3 regions of the Pseudodesulfovibrio cashew genome follow, and region 1 is predicted to be linked to each of the others. Evidence: predicted binding sites of a transcription regulator. Region 1 holds the regulator's gene; each other region holds the start of a gene.

Region 1 (9,847 bases):
ATTGGCAGACCGCCGGTGCGCATGGTACCGCCCATATGACAAAGGAATGACGGTGATCGAGGCTCAGGTGCTAGCCTGGCCTGACCGCACTAAACCCTTTGCCTGGAGTGAACCAGACAATCTGCGCTCCCTTTCCATTGGATTGGGCGACCAGTATCCGGACAATCCGGAAGTAAGCAAGATTCTACAATAAGCAGCCCTGCGGGGCGCATCGAGCATAAAATTTATCTACCCAGGAGGGGAGGATCATGGAACTCAGAGGTGCATTCACCGCACTCTCGACACCATTCAGAAATGGTGAAATCGACGAAGAAAGCTATCGCAATTTTATTGAGTGGCAAATCGAGCAAGGCATTGACGGACTGGTTCCGTGCGGGACCACCGGCGAAGCGGCTACAATGACCCACGAGGAACAGGGCCGGATCATCAGGATTTGCGTGGAGCAGGCCAAAGGACGCGTACCGGTCATAGCGGGTGCAGGCTCCAACTCCACCAAGGAAGCCATCGTGCTGACAAAGCTGGCCAAGGAAGCCGGCGCCGACGGTGCTTTGCAGATCACACCATACTACAACAAGCCGACCCCTGGCGGTCTTGTCGAGCACTTCAAGGCCATTGCGGCAGAAGTCTCCATGCCGTTCGTCATTTACAACGTTCCCGGGCGCACCGGACTGAATCTGCTGCCGGAACACCTGAAAATGATCGTGGACGCCGTCCCCGAAGCGATCGCGATCAAGGAAGCCACGGGTAACCTGAATCAGGGCGCGCGCGTTATAGAATTGTGCGGCAAGGACTTCAACCTCCTGTCCGGCGACGATTTCACCGCCCTCCCCCTGTTGGCCGTGGGTGGTCGAGGCGTTATTTCGGTTATTTCCAACATCATGCCTGCAGAGATGTCCGGCATGTGCAAGGCCTTCTTTGAAAAGGATCACGACAAGGCCCTTGACCTCAGCCTGAAGATGGCACCGGTCAATCGCGCCATGTTCATGGAAACCAATCCCATTCCGGTGAAAACTTCACTGAACATGATGGGCCTGTTCCCCGAGGCTTCTTTCCGCCTGCCGATCGTTCCGCTCCAGGAGGAAAACAAGCCCAAGCTGGAGGCTGTGCTCAAGGAAGCGGGCATCCTCTAAGGCGTCGGGCATTCAGCCAGAATGAAATAACGCGGATCGGACACTTGTCCGGTCCGCGTTTCATTTTTGCCGACACGAGGGATGCTGCAATGGACATTGGCTGGGGACTACTTATCGCGACTGGGAAACATTCCACTTACTGAAGACAGCATCCAACCTGCCATTTTCTTCCAATTTGACGAGGGCATCCTGCAATCGGATCATAAGTTTGGTATTGCCCTTCTCCACCGCCACAGCCACGGGCGACCCCGGGTCGGAATCTTCGATAACCTTGATATGGACGTCGTGTTTTTTGGCAAGATAGTGGGCCACGGCCTTGGGGGCTATCATTGCAAGCACGTTTCCCTCTTCCAGGAGTTGCATGGATACATCCTTGCTCTTTGTCTGATGGATGCGGATCTTGTTCTTGAGTCCTCGCTTTTCGAGAAGGCGTTCAATGTAGGAATGGCGGTCTCCAGCCACGACACTCCATTTCAGGTCTTCCAAGGAGTTAACGGATTTGGTCCTAGCCAAGACAAGCACAACGACGCGCCTAGAATAATATGGGGGAGTGAACTCAAACATAATCCTTCGTTTCGGATTGATTTCCATGCCGCAGATGCAGTCCAACCTCCCCAGGCGTAGAGATGTGACCACATTGTCCCAGGAGTCCTGGACGAATTGAATCCGTACTCCCATTTGTTTGGCCAGGAGTTTTGCTACCTCCACGTCAATGCCCGCAGGATTGCCTTTTTCATCCTTGAATTGGTATGGCGGATACCCGGTTGCCAAGCCGCAACGCAAGACCTCGTCTTCCCCGGTTGCCACTCCCGCTACGAGGAAAATTGTCGTCAAGGCCGCTATGGCGAGCCATACCATATGTGAAAAAGAGTTCTTAAAAAGCACTTCTTGATTCCCGACACCATGTCCGCAAACAACGAGTTGGATTGGAGTCCAACAAATAAAAACCTTACATTCTGGTTTTAATAAAGTCCTGGCATATACACTTGTTACTCAACAATGACCCTATACGGTTTTATCAATTCAGTACATTACGAAATCAACTATTTATACCGGTTACCTCTTACACGTCGACTTAACACCACTGGATGTAGATATGCTGCGCCTTCCATTAACCAGAAATAATTGAATAATGGAAAACACTAAGCGACGACTTGTCCTGATAAGGAGAAGGCAAAATCAACTTTATTGAACAATAAAAAGCCCGGTACGGACAATCCGTACCGGGCTGACTTTGCGCTTGGTATGTCAGTGACTGACTTAGCCTTCGAAGGCCTTGATGAAGTTGGGGGCAACCTGCTTCTTGCGGCTCATGACGCCGTCCAGGTAGACCGGAGCGCCATCGGTCGCAACGCCGAAGGCCTTCTCGACCACGGACGGATCGTCAGAGGCGATCAGCATTTCGGATCCTTCCTTCATGATGTCGGTCAGCAGCAGGAAGACGGAGTGACGGCCGTCAGCCTTGACCTTTTCGATTTCAGCCTGCAGGGCATCCTTGTGGGCGTCCAGCATGGACAGGTCCACGACTTCCAGCTGGCCGATGCCAACCTTGTTGCCGGACATGTCGAAGTCCTTGTAATCGCGGAAAACCAGCTCGCTGGCGGAGGCACCGTCGACAGCGGACTTGACCTTGAACATCTCCATGCCCAGAGCCATGACATCGTCAACACCGGCGATCTTTGCCAGGGCTTCAACAGCGTCCTTGTCGGCGGGGGTGCAGGTGACGGACTTGAACATGACGGTGTCGCTCAGGATGGCACAGAGCAGGATGCCGGCGATGTTGGCCGGGATCTCAACGTTGTAGAAATCGTACATGGACTTCAGGACGGTGCCGGTGCAGCCCACGGGCCAGACCCACATTTCCAGGGGGCCGGAGGTGGTCACGTCGCCCAGCTTGTGGTGGTCGACGACGGCGACGAGCTCGCCCTTGTCCAGGTTGTCGATGGTCTGGGAAATGTCGGTGTGGTCGACAAGAATGATCTGCTTGTCGGTGGCATCGGTGACGATTGCGGGAGCGGCAAAGCCGAACTTCTCGAGCACGAAAGCAGTCTCGGGAGCAATTTCGCCCTGGGTGATAGCCTCGGCTGCCATACCACGTTTGGTGTACAGATCAGCAGCGGCAAGCGCGGAAGCGACGGTGTCGGTATCGGGGTTTTTGTGTCCTACTACCAGAATAGCCATATCAAAGTCCTCCTAATTAAATTACTCCTGTCAATCAGGAAAATCACACTCGAAAGTAGAATGTGCCAAATATCACAATCTGAATCGTCTGCCAAGCTAAAAACGACCAAAAAACATGAAAATAGCGATGAGCGTAACCCCCCCCATCAGGACTCCGTAGGCCCGGCGCAATCGCAGGGACATCAAGCCTCCAAGCATGGCGGCTACCCATAGGTGGGGCCATGTGATACCAACCGAGGTCAGGAATGTGGGGTACAGGGAAAAAAGGGTCTCAAATGTGAATTTCAGAACAAGGGTGGACGCCAGGAATAAGAACCAGGATACAGCAAAGGTTCGAAGCAACGCCTTGAGTATCAGCTGGGTAGGAACAACCGGACTAGCTGGATCTCGAGACCAATTCAGCAGACGATTGTACCCTCCCCTCTCCTGATCACGCAACAATCCCTCGGCCTTGGCCCCGAGCCACGCAAGCGGCATGCAAGCGAACAGAATGCCCATGATGCGTGCCGGATGTTCAAGCCCGAAATAGGTGGTGAGGGAGAGCGCCGCCAGAGTCGCCGCAGTCAGATGTGGTGGGATATATGTTCCGACCGGGATAAGATCGAGCCAAAAAAGCTCAAAGAAAATTGCTATATACAGGCTTGTCGTCATATCGCCGGTGAATAGCCCCCACAACAGGCCAATCACAAGCGGGCGTTCAAGAAGACCTATGCTCAGCGAATAGCGGAACAGGGAAAAGAGGGCAAAAAAAAAGCGACCAGCCCGAACCAGACATTGGGATTGGCAAGTGTCATCAGAACCTCACCTGAATCGGATCATTGGGCACACAGCGAAAATCAAGTGAAACGCCCTTTCTGGACAACTGCTTGAGGCAGCTTTCATCATCGTCGGACAGGGCCACACTTGGCGAAATCTGTTTCTTTCCGGGGCTGTAGTGAACATTGCCTATGTTGAGCGACTGGAAATCAAATCCGCTGTCGTAGGCTCGCTTGGCATCCGGACAGCTAGAAAAAAGAACCAGAACCGATGCAGACTCCTTGCCCGAAAAAATGGCCTGCATCTCACCGGCCAGGTTCTCAATCGAGACAAATCGGCTGGTGACGCTCTGCGGAATAGCCAAGGACATGATTTCCTGTTGCAACGCGTCAACGGAGAGCTCGTCGTTGGCGACGATCACTGTCTCAGCCCCTGTATACGGCAACCAAGTCTCGATGATCTGGCCATGGATGAGCCGGTTGTCTATACGCACGAGTGTCATGGGTCTGCTATTTTCTGGTTTTTTTCCGCAACATGGCACCCGCAACCTTGATGCCCTGCACACCTGCGGATTTGGCGTTTTCCGCCAGTGCGTCCAGGTTCATGGCGCGGGCTTGCAAGGTCGCCACGAGCATGGGCAGGTTGACGCCGGTGATCACTTCAAGGTTCTCATCGTCCATCAGGGAAAGCGACATGGTCGTTGGAGAGCCTCCGAAGAGATCGGTCAAAACCATCACTCCCCTTCCCTTTTCCACGGACCGGATGGCCTTCTGGATGGCTTCCATGGTTTCGTCCACGCCGAGTTCCACATCAACCCCTATGGCCAGGCAATCATCCTGAGGGCCGAGCACCATCTCGGCGGCCAGGAGCAAAGCCTGACCGAAATTGCCGTGGGTAACCACCACCACGCCGACCTGCGGCTTGTTTTTCTTCCGGTCCTTGTCGGGCATACTCATCCCAATTCCATGTGTCTGTGTTCAATGGTGACTGCATACCCTTTTTCCCGGAGGGTCGCCAGCACCGATTCGGCGACCGAGACCGAGCGGTGCCTGCCGCCCGTGCAACCGAGGGCCAGGGTGATGCGATACCGCCCCTCGTCCGCATACAGGGGCAACATGTATAAAATAAATTCCAGAAATTTCTTGTTGAATCCCGCGCCGACATCACTGCCCAGGACATAATCCTGAATGGCCTTGTCCTGACCTGAGAGTGGACGCAGTTCTTTTTCGAAATAGGGATTGGGCAGGAAACGCAGATCGAAAACAAAGTCCGCCTCGGTGGGGACACCATATTTGAACCCGAAGGTGATGATGTGCACGCGCATCCCCTTCCCGAGCTCCTTGATGGCCGTCCACTTTTCCTGAATTACCCGGCGCAGGTCGTGCACGGAGTATTGGGTTGTATCCAACACCAAGTCCGCATTTCTGCGGATGGGCTCCAGGAGTCCCCGTTCCTTTTCCAAGGCCTGCTCAAGGCCAAGGGACTGACTTTCCAGCGGATGCAGTCGACGCGTGGTTGCGTAACGGCGCACCAATTCAGTCTGCTTGGTTTCGAGGAAGATTACCTGGGGGCTGACGCCAATCTCGGCCAGTTGCTCAAGAGCCGCGTTCCAGCAATCGGTGAATTCCATCTGGCGCATGTCCATGCCCAGGACGAGCCCACGATATTTGGAATCCTGATTGAAAATAAGCTCAGCAATTTTGGCGGCCATACCAGCCGGCAAGCCGTCGATGCAAAAGAAACCGAGATCCTCAAAGACCTTGAGGGCGGTACTTTTTCCGGAACCGGAAAGACCGGTAACCACAACAACGGGGAAATTGCGTGCAGAACTCAACAGATCGCTTCCTTCATCGGATTAAACGTCCTGAAGCAGGTTCCACAACTCGTCCCGCCCTTCGGCTTCCAGAAAACGCTTGCGGAAGGCCTCATCTTTGAGCACACGGGAAATCTGCGCCAGAATGCGCAGATGAAGCCCGGCCATCTGTTCCGGGGCCAAAACAAGAAAGAAGATGAAACACGGCCTGTGGTCCAGGGCCTCGAAGTCGACGCCCTCGGGACTCCGGCCCGCCACCACGATGACCTTCTCGAGGTTTTCCAATTTGCCGTGGGGGATGGCGATGCCGTCGCCGATGCCGGTCGTACCGAGCCGCTCCCGATCAAGAAGGACACGGACCGCATGGTCCGTGTCCACTTCGGGTTCGGTTTTGCCCACAGGGGCTATGAGTTCCATCAGTACCCCCGACTTGGAATCGGAGGTGAGGTTGGGAAGGATGAGATCCTTCACCAGGTAGTCACCGAGTTTCATAATTAGTGTCCAGGATCGATCAGGCCGTAGTCGCCGTTCTTCCGCTTATAGATTACGTTGACACCCTCGGTCTCCGCATTGAGGAAAACGAGGAATTCATTATCGAGTGAATTGAGCTGTTCCGCCGCCTCGTCCACGGACATGGGCTTGGCCTCGTAAGAGTCGGTGCCCACAATGGTCGGGCCGGAAACGCCGGCTGTCTCCTCGAAAGAGAGGAAGTTCATCATCACCTTGTTGCCCCGCGCCTGCCGGGGGCGATCCTTCATCTTTTCGCGCATCCTTCGCAGTTGCGCCTCGAGCTTGTCGAGCACCATGTCGATGGTGGAATACATGTCTTCGGAGTCTTCATATGCCGATATATGGATTGCGTCCGCGTTGAGAATGACATCTGCCTTATGGCGGAACTTGTCGACCAGCAGGTTCACCTGAAGATCGGCCTCGGAGTCGGAAACGAACTTGGCCACCTTTTCAAAACGCTTCTGCGCATAACCCTTGAGATGATCAGACGGGTCGAAGTTCTTGAAAGTGAAGCTTATGTTCATACTCTACCTCCTGGTTATAAGTCCAACAAGATCAGAAGTATTGCTTGCGCTTTGAAGATGAGGCGATACCCATTGCAGAACGATACTTGGCGACGGTGCGCCGGGCGATGTTAACATCCAGCTTCTCCTTCAGTATCTCGCCGATTTTTTCATCGCTCAGTGGTTTCTTCGCATCTTCCTCGGCGATCATCTGCTTGATGAGCGCCTTGACGCTTTCCGAACCCACCTGGGAACCGTCATTCAAATCCAGCGCACTGTTGAAGAAGAACTTCAACTCGAAAATACCGTGCGGCGTGGACACATACTTGCTTGTGGTAATGCGGCTCACCGTGGACTCGTGCATCTCGATATCTTCGGCAACCTCCTTAAGTATCAATGGTCTGAGCTTGGTTACGCCCTCTTCAAAGAACTCCCGTTGAAAACGGACAATACTCTCAACTACTTTATACAAGGTTCTTTGGCGTTGGTACAGACTTTTCATCAACCATGCGGCAGAACGCATCTTTTCCTGAAAATAGTCCTTTTCCTTGTCTTTGGCGCCTTTCATGGAATCCATGTAAAAAGAATTCATCTGCAAGCGAGGCAGACCATCCTCGTTGAGAATGATCACGAACTCGTCGCCGTACTTGTAGACGAAGACGTCAGGGCTGACGTAATGCGGCTCGGTGGAAGAAAAATTGGTGCCCGGCATGGGATCCAAGGTCTGGAGGAGATCAAGGTATTCCTTGAGTTCTTCCATGGAAATCTTGAACTTTCGCGCCAGGGGCTTGTAACGGTTCTTTTCCAGGTCCTCAAGGTGATCCCTGACCAGCGACTCGAGAATGGGGTCATCGTAACCGAGTACCTCCATCTGGACGAGCAGACACTCCTGAGGAGTACGCGCGCCCACACCAACGGGATCGAGACGCTTGATCCGCTCGATCACGGAATCGATCTCCTCCTCAGTGGCCGAAACCATGGACATGATCTCTTCGTTGGAGGCCTGGAGGTACCCGTTGTGGTCCACATTGCCGATAACGGTTTCACCGATGGCCACTTCCCGTTCGGTAAAATTGGAAAGCCGCATCTGCCAGTTGAGATGCCCTTCAAGTGAGGGCTTGGATGCCAGCCGAGCCTCAAAGGAAAGCCCCTCTTCCGGCACCTCGGAGTCACGAGCCATGGCCTGCTTGGAGGTACTGGAGAACTCGCCCAGGTAATTTTCCCAGTCGGCTGTGCGTACAAGCTCTTCCTCGGCCTGGGATTCGGTCAGGGTTTCCTTCTCCCGAATCTCGGTCTCGGTCTCGGTCTCATCGAGAAATGGATTCTCCATGAGTTCCTGCTGCACCGTTTCCAGAAGCTCAAGACGGGAAAGCTGCAGCAGTTTGATGGCCTGCTGCAACTGGGGCGTCATGACCAGCTGCTGAGAAAGCTTGAGTTGTTGCCTGAGTTCAAGGCCCATAGTTATCAGGCCTCATCCGCGGCAAACGCGCATATATACAATTCTATCTGCAAAATACTTTTTCCATCATTGAAGTTGGATTTCTTGAGATAAACTATGCCACATTGAGAGGAATGTTGCAAGAACATCCTGCTAACTCGTTGTGAGTATTGAATTAAAAGTGGAAGATATGGCACATGAAAGAATTGTACCAACCTTTCATGACGGTGTAAATCACCAAAGGTAAAAAAGGTGCCGAAAAGGCGTTACAGGCGGAAGTCTTCGCCAAGATAGATCTGACGAGCGCGGCTATCCTGCACGATCTCTGCAGGCGTCCCCTCAAGGATGACGGTCCCCTCGTACACAAGATACGCACGGTCACAAATATTGAGTGTTTCCCGAACGTTGTGGTCGGAAATAAGAATGCCGATGCCCATGGATTTGAGCACGGAAATGATCTCCTGAATATCGATGACGGCGATGGGATCAATCCCGGCAAAAGGTTCGTCCAGGAGAATGAACTGAGGGTCCATTATCAAAGCCCTGGCGATTTCCAGTCTGCGGCGCTCTCCGCCCGAGAGGAACATTGCCGCCTGGTCCGCCAGCTTGGTAATGGTGAACATCTCCATGAGTTCCTCGGCCCGGCGCTTCTGGGCCGCGGTATTGAGGGACGTCTGCTCGAGAATGATCTCCAGATTCTGCCGGACCGAGAGCTTCTTGAAGATGGAGCTCTCCTGCGGCAGATAGCTTACCCCCATGCGCGCCCGCTCGTGCAGCGGCTTCTCCGTAAGCTGGGTGCCGCTGAGGACCACCTGGCCGGTGTTGGGCTTGACGATGCCCACAAGCATGTAAAACGTCGTGGTCTTGCCCGCTCCGTTGGGACCAAGCAACCCGACGACCTCCTTGGGGTGCAATTCGAGATTAATGCCGTGCACGACCTCTTTCTGGCCGTAGCGCTTGGAGAGATTGGTGGCGACCAGTCCTGACTGCATCTATTGCACCTTGAGCTTGCTCGGCGCCATGAAGATGGCCTTGACGCGCTGTCCGTTGCCGCCGATCACTTCGCTGCGGTTCTCACGAACGTAAAAATTGATGACGTCGCCGGTCAGGCTGTTGGGACCGTCCTGAAGTTTGGGGTTTTGCTCCATCTTGAGGATCTGCTTGGCAACAAAATAGGTCACGCGACCAGCCTCACCCTCGGACTTGCCCTTCTTGGCCCGGACGTTCCCGTCGGCCACGATGCGGTCGATGGAGTCTGCGGAAAACTTCTTGCCGGTGCTGGACGACAGATAGGCGGAGAGCTTATCTGCCCAAAGGGTCAGGCCGCCGTGTTCCGCCACCACGTTCCCCACGAAGGAAACCACTTTTCCGCTCTCGTCGTAGACCATCCTGTCCGCAGATATCTTCACCGGGATGCGATTGGAATCCACGCCGAGGTTTTCCGTAGCCGAAGGCGGTGCGGAGGCCACGTTTGCCACAACCTCACCCTCTCCCTCGGCTTCCGCCACGACCGGCT
Region 2 (9,847 bases), 120 kb from region 1:
GGCAATGAATCCGGAACACCCGAACGTTCGCGGAACAGCCCAGAATCCGGACATTTACTTCCAGGGCCGCGAAACCGTCAACGCGTACTACGACGCCATCCCGGACATCGTCGCCGATTACATGAAGAAAGTGGGCAAAATCACCGGGCGCCGCTACAAACTGTTCGACTACGTAGGCCATCCCAAGGCAGACCGCATCATCATCGCCATGGGTTCCGCGTGTGAAACCATCGAAGAAGCCGTCAACTACCTTAACTCCACGGGCAGAAAGGTCGGCCTGGTCAAGGTCCGCCTGTTCCGCCCCTTCTCGATCAAGCACATGCTCAGGGCCATCCCGAAGACGGTCAAGAAGATCGCGGTCCTCGACAGGACCAAGGAGCCCGGCTCCCTTGGTGATCCGCTCTACCTGGACGTCTGCGCCGCGTACGCGGGCAAGGCCAACGCACCCAAGATCGTGGGCGGCCGCTACGGCCTGGGCTCCAAGGAGTTCACCCCGGCCATGGCACAGGCGGTTTACGACTCGCTGTCCAAACCGAAGCACAACTTCACCGTGGGCATCCTTGACGACGTCACCAACCTCTCCCTCTTCGACTGCGACTGCGTGGACACCACCCCCGAGGGCACGGTCCAGTGCAAGTTCTGGGGTCTCGGCTCCGACGGCACCGTGGGCGCAAACAAGCAGGCGATCAAGATCATCGGTGACAACACCAACCTGTACGCCCAGGGATACTTCGCCTACGACTCCAAGAAATCGGGCGGCATCACCATCTCGCACCTGCGCTTCGGCAAGAAGCCGATCCAGTCCACCTACCTGATCACCCAGGCGGACTACATCGCGTGTCACAACCCGAGCTACGTCAACCTTTACGACGTGCTTGAAGGCATCAAGGACGGCGGCACCTTCGTGCTCAACTGTCCCTGGACCGCTGCGGACATGGACGAGAAGCTCCCCGCAGCCATGCGCCGGACCATCGCCGAGAAAAACCTCAAGTTCTACACCGTTGACGCGGTCAAGATCGCGGGTGAAGTCGGCCTGGGCGGGCGCATCAACATGGTCATGCAGACCGCCTTCTTCAAACTGGCCGACGTCATTCCCTTTGACAAGGCTGTGGCCCTGCTCAAGGGCGGCATCGAGGCCGCTTACGGCAAGAAGGGACCGAAGATCGTCGAGATGAACAACGCCGCAGTGGACAAGGCCACGGACGCCATCATCGAAATCGAAGTCCCGGCCGCCTGGAAGGACCTTTCCGACGACAAGCCCAAGGCCAAGAAAGAGCCCGCCTACGTCAAGGACGTCATGCGGCCCATCCTGGCCCAGAAGGGCGACACCCTGCCGGTTTCCGCCTTCTCCCACGACGGCACCATGCCCCTCTCCACCTCCAAGTACGAGAAACGCGGCGTTGCCATCATGGTCCCCGAATGGATCGTGGACAACTGCATCCAGTGCAACCAGTGCGCCTTCGTTTGTCCGCACTCCGCCCTGCGTCCGGTGCTCGTCACCGACGAAGAGCTGGCCAAGGCTCCCAAGACCTTCGCCACGCAGGAAGCCAAGGGCAAGGACGTCAAGGGCATGCACTACCGCATGCAGGTCAACTCCCTGGACTGCATGGGCTGCGGCAACTGCGCCGACATCTGCCCGGCCAAGGAAAAGGCGCTGGTCATGAAGCCCACCGCCACCCAGACCGTCGAGCAGGTTCCCAACTTCGATTACACCGAAACCATCGGATACAAGGACGCCTTCGGCCGTGATACGGTCAAGGGCAGCCAGTTCCGCCAGTCCCTCATGGAGTTCTCCGGAGCCTGTGCGGGCTGCGGCGAGACCCCGTACGTCAAGGTCATTACCCAACTCTACGGCGAACGCATGGTCATCGCCAACGCAACCGGCTGCTCTTCCATCTGGGGTGCATCCGCACCGACCTCGCCTTACTGCACCAACGTTGACGGCCACGGCCCGGCCTGGGGTAACTCCCTCTTCGAGGACGCAGCCGAGTTCGGCTTCGGCATCGAGATGGCCACGGACCAGCGCCGCACCCACCTCGCCGATCTGGCCAAGGCGGCAGCAGAAAACGAGACCGGCGAGATCAAGACCGCGCTCACGAATTGGCTCGAAGCCAAGGGCGACGCCGAGGGCTCCAAGACCACCGGCGACGCGCTTAAGGCCGCTCTCAAGGGCACGCGCAAGAAAGCGCTGCGAGAAATCGCCGACATGTCCGACCTGTTCACCAAACAGTCCGTCTGGGTCTTTGGCGGCGACGGTTGGGCCTATGACATCGGCTACGGCGGCCTGGACCATGTTCTGGCCTCCGGCAAGGACATCAACGTCCTGGTCATGGACACCGAAGTCTACTCCAACACCGGCGGCCAGTCCTCCAAGGCCACGCCGCTGGGCTCCATCGCCAAGTTCGCCGCAGCAGGCAAGACCACGGGCAAGAAGGACCTGGGCCGTATGGCTATGACCTACGGCTACGTATACGTGGCCTCGGTGGCCATGGGCGCCAACAAGCAGCAGTTCCTCAAGGCGGTCAAGGAAGCCGAGGCCTACCCCGGCCCGTCCCTGATCATCGCCTACGCCCCGTGTATCAACCAGGGCATCAAGAAGGGCATGGGCAAGACCCAGCTCGAACAGAAGCTCGCGGTCGATTCCGGCTACTGGCCGCTCTACCGCTACAACCCGGAACTGGCCGACCAGGGCGAGAACCCGTTCATCCTGGAATCCAAGGCCCCGGACGGAACCCTCCAGGAATTCCTCTCCGGTGAAAACCGCTACGCCATGCTGGAACGCTTCTACCCCGAGTTCTCTCAGGAATACCGCGAAAAGATCGAAAAGGATCTCAACGACCGTTACGAGACTCTGAAACACATGGCCGAAGGCGCCTGCGAAGAAAAGTAGATCACTCTACTGCCAACGTTAATAATAAGGGGACTCCGGCGCTGCCGGGGTCCCCTTGTTTGTGCCTCTCTTCCCTCCGCCACAATCGATGACAACCACCAGGGCAGCAACGCCATCTATGGCTGTTATTCAACCTTACCTATGTTAACTTTTTCTACACGCAGGGACGAATCTCTTTACACTTCTTAATAAACGCTATTGCATAAAAACCACAACAGCCTAAAATTACTACCTATATACTTTGGCACATAGCTTGCTTAGCAAATTAAAACCAGGAGTATACCAATATGAAAAAATTTCTCTTCTCAACCATATGCAGCGCCCTGGTACTTTTTGCCGCCAACGCGTTCGCATACCAACAGGTGTTTTTTGGTGAGGATGAAGGTGTGGGAGAATCAACTGCTTTGGGAGTATGGAACAACGCCCAAGCTGCAGAAGCCAATTTTCTCAGTCATTTGACCGGCACCGGCACGGAAGACTTCGAGAGTTATTCCGACGGCACCTCAGCTCCCCTGGCAATTTCATTTCCGGGAGCCGGAACCGCAACCCTGACGGGCGGTGGAGAGATTAATTATGTTTCCGCTGGGTCGACCAACAATTACGGACGATACGGCACGTCCGGTGATTACTACTGGGATGCGGACTCAGATGATTTCATCATCAACTTCGACACCCCTGTGGCCGCTTTCGGCTTCTACGGCATCGACATTGGCGACTTCAGCGGCCAGTTGAGCATTTTTGCCGGAGCCACAGAATACGCAGTCCCGCACACCCTCGGCATAACCGGCGGTTCGGTTCTTTTCTGGGGCCTTATCGACACAGACAACCCTTTTACTTCCATTACCTTTTCCAATCTCGGAGGGGGCTCATACGCCGACGCATTCGGTTTCGACGACATGACCATCGGGTCTGTTGAGCAAGTCTCCGAAGATACCATCGGCTCCGTTCCCGAGCCGTCCACGTTCGTCCTGCTCGCGGCAGGCCTGCTCGGCCTTGTAGGCATCGGGCGCAAGCGCATTCTCGGCTGACACCAGACATCAATCAAAGACAAAGGGCGTCCACCAAGTGGACGCCCTTTGTCTTTGGACGAAAGCTGCCTCCACCCCTCGTTTATCTTGTCACCCCACTCCGCTCCGGGTACATTGTCTACCTGATGCAAACACAAAAAATAACAGCACCCACCCTGAAAACAGGGCACAAAAAAAGCCCGGCCGAAGCCGGGCTTGGTAGTCTGAGTGGTGGGTCACCAAGGAATCGAACCTTGAACCTCCGGATTAAGAGTCCGCTGCTCTGCCAATTGAGCTAGTGACCCACTCGGTGCCGCGGGTTGCCCTCACGACGGAGAGATATCTATAAGCCACGGTCACATTTGTCAACAACAAATTTTCACTTTTTTCACATAGGATCGAAATGAAGCTAACCCGGCAGATTACCATACTGTTTATAACGCTCATCCTCTGCCTCGCCTGGACCCCGGCCAATGCGCAAATTTCCCCCTCCAGCCTGCCGCTGGATATGCCCATGCACGCATTCAGAACAGAGGCTGGCGAGACCGTCATAACTCTCTCTCTGGACATGGAGCCGGACTGGTACGCCTACTCCAATGTTCCCGGAGAGATGGGCAAACCAACCCAGCTAACCGGGACCACGGCGGACGGCAAAGACCTTACCGTGGTCTACCCGAAAGGAGTCCGCAAACCGGATACGTACGATCCGTCAATCATGGTCAACAAGTACCTGAGTGGAACCAAACTTTTCATCATCCTGCCCAAAGGAGGGACGCTTCCCGCCTCCCTGCGGCTGGAGTTGCTCCTCTGCCACCCAACCAAATGCGTCCCGGTACGCCGTGACCTGACCTTCGGCGAGGGTATAGACACGGCTTCGCTTCCCCCTGCCGAAAAACAGGAGTGGTGGCCCGCATACCAGACTCTGGCATCGACAACCTCCGACAAAGCCTCCCAAACCGAAGCCCTTCCCCCTGAAGAGGAAACATTCGCGACATGGGACTTCTCCCCCCGGTACCTGCAACCAGGTCTCGAGGTAACGGGCCTGCTGTCCGCTGTGCTCATGGGACTGCTGGCAGGACTGATCCTGAACATCATGCCGTGCGTCCTTCCCGTGGTCAGCCTGAAGCTCTCCGCCCTCCTGAACTCCACCGCCATGGAGAGCGAGGAGGAACGCATTCAGGCCTTCCGTGAACACAACACCTTTTTCGCCTTAGGCATCCTCACTTTCTTCCTTGTGCTGGCCGTGGTCCTGGGCGCAACGGGCCAGGCCTGGGGTGCACTGTTCCAGAAGCAATGGCTCGTCCTTGGCGTGGCCCTTGTTATCATGGCCTTGTCCCTCAGCCTGTTCGGATTATTTCACCTGCCTGTCATCGACCTCAAGTTCGGCAACGAAAGCAGGAATCCCCGCGTCCAGGCCTTTTTCACGGGCAACCTGACTACCCTGCTCGCCACCCCTTGCAGCGGCCCCTTCCTGGGCGGCGTGCTCAGCTGGGCTCTGGTCCAGGGCGGGGCCGTCATCGCCACGGTCTTCATCTCCATCGGGGTAGGCATGGCCTCCCCCTATATCCTGTTGATCGTCAACCCGCGCCTCTCCCGTTTCCTGCCCAAATCAGGGCCATGGATAGAATATGTGGAAAAGGGGATCGCCTTTTTCCTCGTGGGCACGGCCTTCTACCTGGCGGGCATCGCTCTCGGCACCGGCTGGATTCGCGTCCTCGCCCCGCTCTGGGCGTTACTGCTGGGCGGCTGGCTCTGGCTGCGCATGCGTTCGACAGGCGCAGCCTTAAAATGGGGCATCCGCATGCTCAGTCTGCTGCTCCTGGCCGGGACCATCGCATGGACAACGCCCCAAACCGTGGAAGGCAACAACTGGGAAACCTTCGAAGTTGCTATCTTCAAGGAAAAGTTAGGAAAGGAAAAAATTTTCTTGGACTTTACGGCGGACTGGTGTCCCACCTGCAAAGCGTTGGAAGCCACGGTACTCACTCCCGAAAACATCCGGCGCTGGAAAAGCAAGTACGGCGTCACCTTCATCCGGGTTGACCTCACGGAACGTTCGATGGAAGGAGAAGGGGTGCTCCGCGCCCTGGGGTCCATGTCCATCCCGACGGCAGCACTCTTCAGGCCGGGCGAGGTCCACTCCCCGCTGGTGCTGCGTGATCTATTCACCGAGTCTCAACTTGAAAGCATCCTGAAATCGTGGGAGAAGTAGCCCACACCATTCACAAGGAGACCCCTCATGCTCAACTTCCAATACTTCATGCCCACCCGCCTGGTCTTCGGGCCGGACACCCTGGACCAACTGGGTGACACCCCGTACCTGCCCCGCGGCAAAAAGGCCATGATCGTCATCGGCGAATCCGGTGCCATGATCAAACAGGGGTATCTCTCGCGGGTTCAGGGGCTCCTGGCAAAACAGGAAGTCCAGACCATCGTCTTCGACAAGATAGCACCCAACCCGGAATCAGATGATGTGGATGAAGCCGCAAAGATATGTAGAGAGACCGGCGTGGACTTCCTCGTGGGCCTTGGCGGCGGCTCAACCATTGACTCGGCCAAGGCCATCGCGCTCATGGCGGCCAACCCGGGAACATACTGGGATTACATGCAGTCCGGAAGCGGCGGGGGCAAGATGCCGGAAAGGGACGCCCTGCCCCTGGTTGCCATCCCGACCACGGCGGGCACCGGCACCGAGGCGGACCCATGGGCCGTGATCACTCGCTCGGATTCGGCAGAAAAAATCGGCTGGGGCAACGACTCCACATTCCCGGCCCTGTCCATTGTGGACCCTGTCCTGACAATCTCCGTGCCGCCGAGGCAGACGGCCTACACGGGAATGGACGCATTTTTCCACGCTACCGAGGCCTACCTCGCCACCTGTCGCCAGCCTGCAAGCGACATGCTCGCCCTGGAGGCGGTCCATCTCATCGCGCACACCCTGCCAGAGGCTGTTGCCAACCCGGAAAACCTCGAAGCACGCACCGTCATGGCCTGGGCCAGCACTGCGGCAGGCCTGTGCGAGTCATACTCTTCCTGCATTTCCCATCACTCTCTGGAACACGCGCTTTCCGCCTTCCACCCCGACCTGCCCCACGGTGCCGGTCTGGTGCTCATCTCCAAGGCTTACTTCGGTTTCCTTGCCGCGCGCGGCGAAGAGCGGCTGGGTGATCTGGCTCTGGCCATGGGTGACACCCTGGAAGAAAACCTGGAGGAGGAAGTCTCGGGTGTGGCCTTCCTGGATGCCTTGGACAAGCTGATCACCGAAACCGGCCTGGCTGACGAGAAACTTTCGGACTATGGCGTAACCCGGGAAGAGATACCCTTCCTGGCGGAAAACGCGCTGACCACCATGGGTGCGCTCTTCGACATCACGCCGGTCTCCATGGGTATTGAAGACGTCATCGCCATTTACGAGGCGGCCTATGAGTGATTCTTCGGCCTCGATGCGCTACCTTTCTTCCTTGCCGGAACTGGAGCCGCTTTTCCAAGGGGCCGACCATATGGACGTTAAGACCATTGAAAGCAACAAAGCCCTGCGGGAATTTCTCGCGGGGCTTATTTCGTATTCGCCTAGTTGGCTACAACTATTGTATCGCGTCAGAGGCATGTTCGTCCGCCTGCTGGGCATGCGGCAGGAACCAATGGAGAATCCGAAACTCAGCCCGGAAGAGATATCCTTCACCCCGGGTGATTCATTCGGTTTTTTCACCGTCACCCACGGAAAGGAAGCTTCCTTCCTGGCCGCGATGAGTGAAGACAAGCACTTAAGCGCCCACATCCTGATTGCCGCAGAACCATTGGAAAACGGCCTCAACCGCTTTTATGCGGGAACCGTTGTTCGCTACAAGCATTGGACCGGCCCAGTCTATTTCAACATTATCCGGCCCTTTCACCATCTCGTCGTCCATTTCATGATACGACATGCGGTTGCCTGATCAGAGCATTTATTTTTTATAAACAATTACTATTTATGCTTGATTTAAACTGGCCAATGGTTATCAAAATAGTATGGATTCGGATCAGTATAAAAAAATTCTCGATGCCCTGACAGACGGTGTTTATATGATGAACCCAGATGGCGTGATCACCTTCTGGAACAAAAGCGCCGAGCTCCTGAGCGGCTATAAGGCCGAAGAAATTCTAGGAAGAGAATGCGCTGACAATCTGTTGCGCCATGTCGATAAAAACGGAATGGAGCTTTGCCTGACTGGGTGCCCCATGGCCGCGACCATAAAAGACGGAAAGGTCAGAGAAGCAACGGTCTACATGCATCATAAACATGGGCACCGCATGCCGATCACTGTCCGCTCTTCACCCATACGTGATGCCTCGGGAAAGATTACCGGTGCGGTGGAAGTGTTCAACAGATGCTCCGATTGTCCAAACCTCGTCATGGAAATGGAAAAACTCCGCAAGGAAGTCCTCGTCGATCCCCTCACAGGGATAGGCAACCGCCGCTATGCGGACATCACCATGAATCAGTGCGGACTTTCCATGCGGGAGGGGAACACCCCCTTCGGCATCCTCTTCGTCGACATCGACAACTTCAAACAGATAAACGATACGTTCGGCCATGCAGTTGGCGACCGCATCATCACCATGGTCGCCAAGACGCTGACAGCGATGCTCCGCCCGCTTGATGCGGCCTGCCGCTGGGGCGGAGATGAATTCGTTATCCTCCTTCTCGATAGCGACGAGAAGGGGCTGATAACCGTCGCCAACCGACTCCGCAAGCTGCTGAAAAAATCCTGGATAGACACTGAGGAAAGCAGGTTGAGCGTAACCGCTTCCTTTGGCTGTGCCCTGTCGGATGAAGACGAATCGGCCCAATCCGTATTGGAAAGAGCCGATAGACAGGCCTACCTCAGCAAGGAGGCTGGCCGCGATTGCATCTACTTTAGGGACAAGGACGTCACCTCAACCATGAGATCTGAGCCGTAAAGCCCCCTCTTGCCAAAAGCAATCAAGGCATTGCACCCAACACAGAAAATCTATCTGCAGGGTTGCACTGATGCTCTCAAGCCTGTAAAGATTCCTTAATTTATGTAAGGAGTTTGATAATGGGCGCATGGTTTAACAACCTCAATGGCTTGGACATATTCTACCTCATTTGCGCCCTGGCCGGGTGCATCCCCCTGCTTGCCAGATTCGCCCTGCAGTTTCTTGGTGCGGATTTCGGCGATGAAGCGGCGATGCATGCCGACTTCGAGTCCCCGGACGGCGGCGACGCATTCGACACGGACGCAAGCCTGAAATTCCTCTCCCTGCACGGTCTTTCCTCTTTTTTCATGATGTTCGGCCTGGTGGGGTATGCGCTCTACAGACAAAGCGAGGTGGGCGCAGCCCTCTCTCTTCTCGGTGCCGCAGCCGCAGGGCTCGCCTCATTCTGGGTCATCGGCAGGCTCTTCAAACTGATGGCTTCCATGCAGCACAGCGGGACCATCAACATCAGCCAGGCCGTGGGCAGTGAAGGTAAGGTCTATACCACCATCCATCCGAACAAAACCGGCAGCGTCATGGTTACCTTTCTCGGCAGGCTGCGTGAATACGACGCCGCATCGGCCGACAACAGCGAAATCCGTACCGGCACCCGGATACGGGTGACGGAAGTAAGCGGCAACATCCTTGTCGTAACCCCCATCCAATAACGAAGGAACTCCCATGGACTACGAAATTTCCTCATTCGGCCTCTGGGCGCTGCCCGTCATTGCCTTTGTCATACTTATCTTTGCCACGGCGGTTTTCCTGGCATCCCGGTACAAACGCTGTCCGTCCGATATGATCCTGGTCATCTTCGGAAAGGTGGGGCAAGGACAATCGGCCCGCTGCATCCATGGTGGAGGCGCCATCATCTGGCCCCTGATCCAGGATTTCAGCTACATGAGCCTGACGCCCATGACCATTGCCATTCCGCTGCAAAACGCTCTCTCCTTTCAGAACATCCGCATCA
Region 3 (9,847 bases), 1.2 Mb from region 1:
CGAACCGGGATACAATCTTGGTCATGATCTCATTACTCCTTGAAATATGTCTTCCTGAAAGGCGTCATGCCATCGCTTGGAAAATCAGATAGGGAAGCCGCCTTTCGGCGGCGTTTATCAGGTGATTTCGCCTCCGGCGGGCAAGGGGTTGACCCCCTTGCATCCCCTTTTGCGCACCGCTGGCGCGGGAAGATTTCGTATTGTTCTACCCTTGCAGCCTTGGAAATCTCATGCACCTAAAAAAACAGTAGATTCCCTGCCTCGTTCGTACGAAACCGAGAAACGGCAATTCCAGGGTTTCCGGGGCTCCCGTGAGAAGCCGAAAAAATGGATTGGCGCGGGTCGCAACACGCGCGTTCCCCCCAATGCCCGCTAGTCTACGGCCTCCACGCCCTTAACCGCGGGAATCTCTTTGAGCACAATGCGCTCAATGCCGTTCTTCAGCGTCATCTGGGACATGGGGCATCCCTTGCACGCACCGGTCAGGCGCACCTGAACGATGCCCTTGTCGGTAACGTTCACCAGTTCCACGTCGCCGCCGTCGGACTGGAGCATGGGACGGACCTTGTCGAGCACGGCTTCAACTTTTTCGCGCATGATGAAATCTCCTTGATCGGGTATTGGCCCGAGAGGAGTAAGGCTTTGCCCTTCGGTTGTCAATCACGCCTACCGGGCGATCAGGATGGAAAAGGCGTCCTCCAATTCTTCGTCGAGGTCGGCGATCATCTCCTCCACCCGGTCGGGTGTCAGCTCCATGGCCTCCCAGACAGCGGACTCCGGCGGCTGGACGTAATACTCCCCGCTGGTCCCGATACCCAAAGCCGTGGCAAGGATCTCGGCACAGTGGACCAGACCGGGCTCCTCGGCCTTCTGGCTCGCCTTGGGCGTGTGGTGCTCCAGCACCGCGCTGACCAGCACAAAGGGGAAATTCCACTTGCGCAGCAGCATGCCGCCCAAGGTGGCATGGTCGAACCCGAGGAGCGCCTTTTCCTTGTCCCAAAGGAGCTCCCCCGACGCCCGCGCGTGCCCCAGGACTGCGGACGCGCGCTCCGGCTCGGTCTGGAGCAGAATGAGCTGGCCGATGTCGTGCAGCAACCCGGCAACGAAAGCGCGCTCCGGGTCGCCTTTGCCGGTCATCCGGCAGAGGCGGCGGGCCAGCAGGCCGACCACGATGGAATGCTTCCAGAACTGCTCCATGTCCATGACCTCTGCGGGCACATCCTTGAACAGGGAAATGACCGAAGTGCCCACGGCCAGGGTGGAGAGCTGGTTTACGCCGATGACGGTCACGGCGCGGGAAATGGTGTCGATCTGCATGGGCAGGGAATAAAATGCGGAGTTGACCATGCGAAGGAGGAAGGCGGTCAGGCTCGGGTCACGGCTGATGACCGAGGCCAGATCGTCGGCAGAGGTGTTGTCCGCATTGATGGCCTGCTGCAACTCCAGAAAGACCTGGGGCAGGGCCGGCAACTGGTGTTCCTTGCGCAGGATATCCAGCGGGTCCAGGCCATCCACGGGCAACGGTTTATCCGGCTGCTCCCTTTCGGCATATCGCTCCGGGTCCAGCGTCATGTCTCTGGCAACGTGCTTTGCGCCGATCCTGGCAACCCGCTTCATGACACCGTCGGGATGCTTGATGAACTTGAAACGCCGGGCCATGAGCTGCTTGGCGGCCTCCAGGGTCTCCGGAGCGACGTCCACTTCTTTGGCGGTTTCTTCAACCATGTGTAAATCCTATGGGGTTTGGAAGCGTTGAGCAGTTTCACCATAGAATAAAACGGGATGAAGCAAAAGGGGTTTGTGCGTAATGAGTCGAATCCGGAACGCGGCAGCGGACGCGGCGCGTTTTATAGGAAATGAGGATTGTTCCGCTTCTCATGAGTCACGGTTGTCATGGGGCCGTGGCCCGAATAAATGCGGGTCTCGTCCGGCAGAATGAAGATGCGGGAACGGATGGAGCCGAGCAACTCCGGCCCGGAACCGCGCGGCAGGTCGGTGCGTCCCACGGCGATCATGAACAGCAGGTCCCCAACAAACACGCACCCGGCCGCAGGGAAAAAGTAGGAAAGGCTGCCCGGCGTGTGCCCCGGCGTGTCCAGGACCACCATGGTCTGGCCCAGGGCCGTACGGCGACCGGGACCTATGGATTCGTATGGGAAATCCACGTAGGCGACGAACTCGCGGATGCCGCCCGCTTCCAGAGAGATCTCCTTGAGGAACTCGTCCCCGCCGCTGGAAAAAACCGGGGCGGGATGGCTCGCCAGCAGCTCCTTGACCCCGCCCATGTGGTCCAAGTGAAAGTGGGTCAGGTACACCCCTTCCAACTCCAGACCGCACTCGCTGATGCGTTCGATGAGGCGAGCCGGGTCGAGCCCGACGTCCACGACCACCCCCTTCCCGTTGCGGGAGAGCAGGTAGCAGTTGGTCTCGTCCGGCCCGAGGACGAAGGTCTCGACAGTCAGCCCGGCCATTCGCCTACCGCCTTGTCAGGCCGTATTTCTTGAGCTTGTACTGCAACGTGCGGCGCGAGATGCCCAGGGCATCGGCCGTGCGCTCCCGGTGATTGCCGTTCTCCTCCAGGGCACGCATGATGGCGAGTTTCTCAGCCTCCTCAAGAGATGCCGGAGTTCCCATGGACGGGGAAGACGGGGCGGGCTCAAAACCCGAATGCATGTCAATGGCGGCCTCGCGCGCTCCGGCAATCTGGGGCGGAAGCAGGTCCGGCCCCAGGGCGTCCGAGCGGGACAGGATCAGGGCGCGCTCCAGCACGTTCTCCAGTTCCCGGACGTTGCCCGGCCAATCGTAGCCGGAGAGGGCGTCCAGAAAGGCCGGGGTCACCGTGCGAATGATCTTGTTGTTCTTGTTGCCCAGGCGGCGAAGCAGGAAACTGACCAGCAGAGGCAGGTCCTCCTTGCGCTCGCACAGGGGAGGGATGCGGATTTCCAGCACGGCCAGGCGGTAGAACAGATCCTCGCGGAATCGACCCGCCTCGACCTCGGCCTTGAGGTTGCGGTTGGTGGCCGCGATGATCCGGGCGTCCACCTTGACGGTCCTGACCGACCCCAGCGGCTCGATGGTCTTCTCCTGAAGGGCCCGGAGCAGCTTGGCCTGGAGCGGCGCAGGCATCTCCCCGATCTCATCCAGGAAGAGCGTACCGCCGTCAGCCAACTGGAAGCGGCCAGGCTTGTCCTTGACCGCGCCGGTGAACGCGCCCTTTTCGTAGCCGAAAAGCTCGGACTCAAGCAGGTCGTCGGGCAGAGCCGCGCAGTTGACCTTGATCAGCGGTCTGTCGGCGCGGTTGGAAGCACGGTGCAGCCCCTCGGCCACCAGCTCCTTACCCGTGCCGGACGGTCCGAGAATGAGCACCGTGGCCTCGGTGGGCCCGGCCTGGGAAATGAGGTCGCGCACCCGCTCGATGCCGGGCGACGCGCCGATGAAATCCACCTCGCCGCCCACCTCTGCACGCAGGCGGGCGTTCTCCTCAAGGAGCTTGTGATATTCATAGGCCTTGCCCAGCACGGCGGTCAGCTCGTCGTTGTCCGCCGGCTTGGTCAGGTAGTCGAACGCGCCCCTCTTCATGGCGTCCACGGCGCTGCCCACCGAGCCGAAGGCCGTGAGCAGAACCACGGGCATGCCGGGCCGCCGGACCTGGAGCTCCTTGAGCAGCTGCATACCGTCCATGCCCGGCATCTTCATGTCGACCATGGCCACGTCGGGATAGGTGTCGGCCTCGGCCTCCTCGGAGAGCACGGTCAGCGCGCGTTCGCCGGAGTCGGCCTCCAGCACGGTCCAGCCGTCGTCCTCCAGCACGGCCCGGACCATCATGCGGTGGCCGGGCTCGTCATCCACGATCAATACAATTCGTTCTTCCATATGGCTCGCCTCCCCCGGCTCCGCAGGACGGGCTGGGAGGTTGTCGGTTCATCCCGCGACGCACCGCACCGGGCAGGGCGTCGCATGTACACGAAATATCATCGGGCCTCCTCCGAGGCGATCTCGGCTCCGGTCTCCTCAGCGACCTCGGCCGCGCCCTCCTCGGAGCCCATGAGCACCGCATCGTCGATTTCCCGGAGCTCTTCCCCGTCCGGGAAGAACACCCGCACCCGCGTGCCTTCGCCGGGCCGGGAGTCGATGGTCACCCTGCCCCGATGGGCGCGCATGATGTTCTGGACAATGGCCAGGCCCAGGCCGGTGCCGGTCTTCTTGCCGGTGACAAAGGGCTTGAACACGTCGTCGGTAAGGTTGGGATCCATGCCCGGTCCGTCGTCGTCCACGGTGATCCAGACGCCGCCCTCGCCCCTTGCCGAAGTCAGGGTGACATGGCCGGGCTTGTCGCATTCCTCGCACCCGGCGATGGCGTCCAGGGCATTGGAGATGAGGTTGAGCAGCACCTGCCGAAGCGCGTCCTGGTCGGCGTAGACCGGCTCCGGGCCAAACTCGAAGTGCGGCTCGGTCCGCTTGTTCTCGAAATCGAAGCGCATGAGCTGTCTGAGCGACTCTCCCACCTGGGCCAGATCGGTCTCCAGCGGGGCGAGCTGACGCGGCCTGGCCAGATAGAGCAGATCCGTGACCACCCGGTTGAGGCGATCCGCCTCCTGGACCATGGTGGCGGCGTACTGATCCAGCGGCGCCTGCCCCTTGAGCTTGGTGGCGAAGAGCTGGGCGAACCCGCGCAGGGAGGACAGGGGGTTGCGCACCTCATGGGCCACGCCTGCTGCCAGGGAGCCGATAGCGGCCAGCCGCTTGGCCTCGTTCAGGTCCTCTTCCAGGGAGCGGATTTCGGTGCGGTCGCGGATGAGTACCAGGCGCTGCCCCAACTCGGGAGCGGCGTCCACGTCGCTAGCCTGGAACGGCAGGGAGAGAATCTCCAGCTGGCGGCCCTGGTAGTCGAACTGTTCCCATTCATAAGAGGTGTGATGCACCTCTCCGGCCTGCTGGCCGAAGGAGAACTCGCGCCAGTCGGCCCCGATGATCTCCGGCACCGTGTCCTCGCCCTCGGGGGCGAGCAGCTTCTTGGCCGAACGGTTGGCGGCCATGACCCGGCCCGTCTCGGACAGGGTGACGAGGCCGTCGGGCATGTTGTCCAGCAGCTTGTTCTGGAACCGCTCCATGCGGATCAGCTTGCGCCCCTCGCCGCGTCGGCGGAGATAGGCGAAGGCCAGGGACCAGAGCACCACGGCGGCCAGAAAGACGTACCCGGTCTGATAGGTGGCGGCCCGCCGATACTGGCGGAACTGGGCCAGGTGCTTTTCGGCGTTGAAGCCGATGACCAGGAACACGGGCGGCGCGTCGATCTCTTCCGACCCCATGAGCGGGCCCATGCCGGGTCGCATGCCCTGCCCCATGTTCTGCCCCATATTCTGGCCCATGCCCTGCCCCCGGCCGAGTCCCCGCCGCTTGGCGAGTTCGGTCTCCAGGTTCTTGCGCAGGCTCGGGCTGCTGAGCGCGGCCACGCTGGGTCGTACCTTGAGCCCTGAGATGAGCACGGCCTGCTTGTCGAATGAGGCCATGACGTGCCAGGCGCGGCCCGGCTCGATCTCTCCGGTGACATTGTCGGGAAGAGCCAGGACAGGTTTGGTCTTGTCCTTTTCCGAGGTCACCAGCGGCTTGCCGTCCTTGTCGTAGAGGGTGATGAACAGAATGTCCTCGGACTTGGCCAGTTCGGTGAAGAGATCCTCGGCCATGGCCGGGAAAAGAGGCGTAGCCTGCGGATTCATTCGCAGGCTACGCACGATACGCATGATGTTGTTGTCCACCCCGCGGAGGATGGAGGCTCCGGTCATGATCATGTGATCCTGCACGATCTCGCGCTGGTGCGCGATGGAACGCCAGGTCAGATACAGGCTGCCCAGGCCGAGCACGATGAGCGCCAGGACCAGGGCGACCAGGGGGCCTTTTTCTCTTCCGCTGTAATGAACTTCCATATGACGCTACTCTGCGCGCAACGCGCCGTAGACTTCCTTGGGGCTGAGCCCGTTCTTGTTTCCGATTTCCTTCATGGTCATGGTCTCGTCGGCCTGGATGGACTTGGCTGCCAGGCGAGAGAGGACCTTGTCCATGGGCAGGCCAAAGGACTTGGCCAGATCGGTGAGCTTAAGCCTGCCGGTGCCCTCGGGCGGATTCGCGGGCAGGGAGAGGAACGGATCGCCGCCCTGATCCCCGCGGATAGCGTTCAGGACCATCTGCGGGCTGACGCCCTTGGTTGCGGCGATGTCCTTGATCCGGCTGTTGAGAGAAATATCCGGCCCGTATCCGGCGGCCTTCAGAGCGGCCAGGGCCTTGTCCGCGTCATAGCCGAGGAAGCCGCAGAACTTCTTGAGCGGGCTCAGCTCGGCATGGCCGTACGGGGGGTTGCCATAGGTGTTCACGGCGTCGTCCTTGATGGAGGCGCTCACGTCGAGCAGCTGCTTCATGGGCGGCAGGTCGAACAGGGTGCCCACGGTCACGAACAGGGTGAGAACCACGCTGACAACCATGGCCGGGGTCAGGACCACCAGCTCACGGGCACGGTTCTTCATGTAGGCCATGATGGGTTTCCAGTTCAGCCAGATATGCAGCAGCAGCGCGACCACGAACAGGGTGCCCACGGTGATGTGGATGTCGTCCCACTGATCCTTGGACAGCCCCATGAGGTGCCAGTTCGCCCAGTAGGCGACGCGTCCCTGCGGGATGATGTACAGCACGACGCTGGTGATCAGAGTGACGATGAAGGAAAGAAATGACGTGAGGGACGTTATTTTCCGCAACATGCGAACCTCCGGGAGTAAAATGATTCCTACACAACCAGTCCTAACATGGATATCTGCTGTAGTCTCTGACTGTTGCCGTCCATTATATTCGCACCCCGAGGCAAAGCAAACGGAGCGGCATTCCCCGTGAATGACCGCTCCGCCCTATCCTGTTTTCCGGGTTAATGCGGAAATACGTTGCTAGATGCGGCCCATGCCTCGGCCGTAGCCGCGACCCTGCTGGGAACCGTAACCCTGACCGTAGCCGGGGCAGTCGCCGTTGGAGCGTGCTGCGCCACGGAAACCGGAGCAGGCGCCACGACCATACCCGTAACCGAAACCTTCGATGCCGGTCTCCTTGACCAACTCATCGGACATGCTCTTGCGCAGGTCCCACATCTTGTCGCGAAGGTTGGTCAGATCAGTGGTGAGCTTGCCGATCTTGCCCTCATCGGCGTTGCCGCCGTTGATCATGGCCTGGAGAGTGGCGCGCTTGGTCCACATCTCGGTACGCAGCTCGTCGAACTTGCCGTCGTACTTCTCGTAGATCTTGTCCACGGCGGCCTGCTTCTCCGGGGTCAGCTGGGTGTAGGCAGCGCCCTGGCCGTAGCCGGGACCGCCGCAGCCACCACGCCCATAGCCGGGGCCGGCAAAGGCGAAGGCGGACATGGCGAGGACAAGCACCGCCGCCAGGGAAGTAATGGTAATGTTCTTCTTTGTCATGATACAGTCTCCTGTTGTTAAAAATGTTTTTGCCAGAGGAAGAAGAGAGTGTGCTGGTGTCTTCTTGCTATGGCCAAAGCATAGGACGTGCCAAACACTGTAACAGGCTGATTCAATTGAAACATTACCAATTCAAAGAACCGGTTGCACTCTCAGTTTTGTGCAACTTGATGCACTCGATATTGCACATTTTGTGTAACAAGTGCAAGTGCAACGTGCTTGACTTTGCGGATTCCGACCCCATCTTTTTCAGGCCATTCACCATCAACTACACGAGGGGACATCATGCCCATCTATGAGTACCGCTGCCGCGCCTGCGGCGCAGAGTTCGAGGAGCTGGTCTTTTCGCAGGACGAACTGCCGCCCTGCCCGAAATGCGGCTCCACTCAGGTCGAAAAGCTCATGAGCGCCTGCGCCGTCCAGACTGATGGCGGCGCCACCGGGCTCGGCCCCATGCCGACCGCAGGGAGCGGCGGATGTTCGCCTGGAGGCTGAGGCATCTAGTGCGGCGCCCGGTCCGGGTGCCATCAGAAAAGGGAAACGCCCATGGATGTTTCCCTTTTTTCGTTTCAAAAGAGGAAAACCGTTCGCAACGGCGCGACGCCGGGGATTTCCTTTCATTCCAAGAAGTGATAGACGGGTTTTCCGGCAAAATCATAGCGCGAGAGGATTCACCATGTCCGACAGACTGCCCTGGCCCGAATATTTCATGCGCATCGCCCACCTGGTGGCGCAGCGCTCCACCTGCACCCGCCGCGCCGTGGGAGCCATCGCCGTGCGCGGCAAGCGCATCCTGGCCACCGGCTACAACGGCGTGCCCACCAATATAGCCCATTGCGAGGACGTGGGCTGCCTCCGCGACCAGATGGGCATCCCCTCCGGCGAGCGGCACGAACTCTGCCGGGGGCTGCACGCCGAGCAGAACGTGATCATCCAGGCGGCCACCCACTCCCTGGACCTGACCGGCTGCGACATATACTGCACCACCAAGCCCTGCATCCTGTGCACCAAGATGCTCATCAACTGCGAAGTGAAAAACATCTACTACGCCGAGAACTACCCTGACGAGCTGTCCGAGCAGATGCTCGACGAAGCCGGAGTGAACCATGTTTTCATGCCGGGCAAATTTCTCTAGGGACCAGGGCTTCATGGCCCGGGCCATCAAACTGGCCGAACAGGGCAAGGGCCCGACCGCGCCCAACCCCACTGTCGGGGCCGTGCTTGTGGACACCTCCGAAGGGGACGGGACCATCGTGGCCGAGGGCTACCACACCCGGTACGGCGCGCTGCACGCCGAGCGTGAGTGCCTGGCCGACGCCCGGAGCAAGGGCGTGGACCCGCGCGGCATGACCATGTACGTGACCCTGGAGCCGTGCAACCACCACGGCAAGACCCCGCCCTGCACCGAGGCCCTGATCGAGGCCGGGGTGGCCAAGGTGGTGGTGGGCACGCGCGACCCCAACCCCGTGGCCGCCGGTGGCGTGGAAAAACTCGAGGAGCACGGCATCAAGGTCATCACCGGCGTGCTCGAAGAGGAGTGCCGGGATCTCATCGCGGATTTCCTGCTCTGGCAGAGTTCCCACTCCACATTCAATATCATCAAGATGGCCGCCACCCTGGATGGCAAGATCGCCTCCCGCTACCTCAGGCCCGAACCCGTCTCCAGCCCGGAATCCTTTGCCCGCGTGCACGAACTGCGCGCCCGCGTGGACGCCGTGGTAGTGGGCGGCGGCACCCTGCGCGCCGACAACCCCAGCCTTACCTGCCGGGCTCCGGGGCTCGACCCGGATTTTCGCCAGCCCTATGCCGTGGTCGTCACCTCGCGGCTGCCGGACAATCCGGATGCCTACACCCTGCTGCGCGATAGACCTGAACAAGTGATCCTGTGGACCACCGAAGCCGCCGCTTCCACCACCCTGGCCGACGAGCTGCGCCAGCGTGGCACCAGCGTCTGGCCCCTGCCGGGCGGTCCCCGCTGCTTCAACCTGTCCGTGGGCTTCGAGCGGCTGCGCTACTCCCTGGGCTGCTACACCACCCTGATCGAAGGAGGCGGCCGCTTCGCTCTCCAGTGCGTGGCCCACGGCCTGGCCGACGAGCTGATCCACTTCGTCTGCCCGCGCATCCTCGGCGACAACCAGGCACCGTCCTCCTACTTCGGCCGCCAGGACGTCACCATGGAAGACACCATGGACTTCCGCATCATCAAGAGCGAGCGCACCGGACCGGACATGCTGCTGACCATGCGCCCGCTATAGGGGCGCGATTTACACCCGTAGCGCACCCTGCTACAACGTCGGGCAACGACGCACCAAACGAGGAATCATCATGTTCACAGGACTGGTCATGGGCTTGGGCCGAATCACGTCGGTCGAAAGGCGGGGCGCGGAAACACGCCT

The links. Region 1 encodes sigma-54, which starts transcription at its own class of promoters, with help from an activator protein. Its sites were predicted from a motif close to CTGGCACGGNNNNTGCTT; they were not measured.
Region 2: the regulator sigma-54 is predicted to act here: its motif matches at 3,132-3,149, upstream of GM415_RS13140 (PEP-CTERM sorting domain-containing protein).
Region 3: the regulator sigma-54 is predicted to act here: its motif matches at 7,528-7,545, upstream of GM415_RS08110 (periplasmic heavy metal sensor).

Annotation. Positions count from the first base shown of each region.
Region 1 is NZ_CP046400.1:3,005,995-3,015,841, reverse strand. Features, by position in the region: gene GM415_RS13715 (UshA-like (seleno)protein family 2) at 1-193, shown strand, start outside; gene dapA (4-hydroxy-tetrahydrodipicolinate synthase) at 249-1,130, shown strand; gene GM415_RS13705 (transporter substrate-binding domain-containing protein) at 1,242-2,015, opposite strand; gene GM415_RS13700 (manganese-dependent inorganic pyrophosphatase) at 2,391-3,311, opposite strand; gene GM415_RS13695 (PTS sugar transporter subunit IIC) at 3,408-4,082, opposite strand; gene GM415_RS13690 (PTS sugar transporter subunit IIB) at 4,105-4,569, opposite strand; gene GM415_RS13685 (PTS sugar transporter subunit IIA) at 4,577-5,023, opposite strand; gene rapZ (RNase adapter RapZ) at 5,020-5,901, opposite strand; gene GM415_RS13675 (PTS sugar transporter subunit IIA) at 5,923-6,372, opposite strand; gene hpf (ribosome hibernation-promoting factor, HPF/YfiA family) at 6,375-6,914, opposite strand; gene rpoN (RNA polymerase factor sigma-54) at 6,946-8,352, opposite strand; gene lptB (LPS export ABC transporter ATP-binding protein) at 8,598-9,323, opposite strand; gene lptA (lipopolysaccharide transport periplasmic protein LptA) at 9,324-9,847, opposite strand, start outside.
Region 2 is NZ_CP046400.1:2,887,262-2,897,108, reverse strand. Features, by position in the region: gene nifJ (pyruvate:ferredoxin (flavodoxin) oxidoreductase) at 1-2,890, shown strand, start outside; gene GM415_RS13140 (PEP-CTERM sorting domain-containing protein) at 3,178-3,918, shown strand; tRNA gene GM415_RS13135 (tRNA-Lys) at 4,127-4,202, opposite strand; gene GM415_RS13130 (protein-disulfide reductase DsbD family protein) at 4,412-6,109, shown strand; gene GM415_RS13125 (iron-containing alcohol dehydrogenase) at 6,137-7,327, shown strand; gene GM415_RS13120 (DUF2867 domain-containing protein) at 7,320-7,832, shown strand; gene GM415_RS13115 (sensor domain-containing diguanylate cyclase) at 7,906-8,838, shown strand; gene GM415_RS13110 (NfeD family protein) at 8,958-9,545, shown strand; gene GM415_RS13105 (flotillin family protein) at 9,559-9,847, shown strand, end outside.
Region 3 is NZ_CP046400.1:1,803,543-1,813,389, reverse strand. Features, by position in the region: gene gltX (glutamate--tRNA ligase) at 1-25, opposite strand, end outside; gene GM415_RS08140 (NifU family protein) at 373-597, opposite strand; gene GM415_RS08135 (HDOD domain-containing protein) at 667-1,725, opposite strand; gene GM415_RS08130 (MBL fold metallo-hydrolase) at 1,848-2,471, opposite strand; gene GM415_RS08125 (sigma-54-dependent transcriptional regulator) at 2,476-3,873, opposite strand; gene GM415_RS08120 (two-component system sensor histidine kinase NtrB) at 3,972-5,924, opposite strand; gene GM415_RS08115 (DUF4405 domain-containing protein) at 5,931-6,749, opposite strand; gene GM415_RS08110 (periplasmic heavy metal sensor) at 6,930-7,451, opposite strand; gene GM415_RS08105 (FmdB family zinc ribbon protein) at 7,737-7,946, shown strand; gene GM415_RS08100 (deoxycytidylate deaminase) at 8,128-8,586, shown strand; gene ribD (bifunctional diaminohydroxyphosphoribosylaminopyrimidine deaminase/5-amino-6-(5-phosphoribosylamino)uracil reductase RibD) at 8,558-9,706, shown strand; gene GM415_RS08090 (riboflavin synthase) at 9,777-9,847, shown strand, end outside.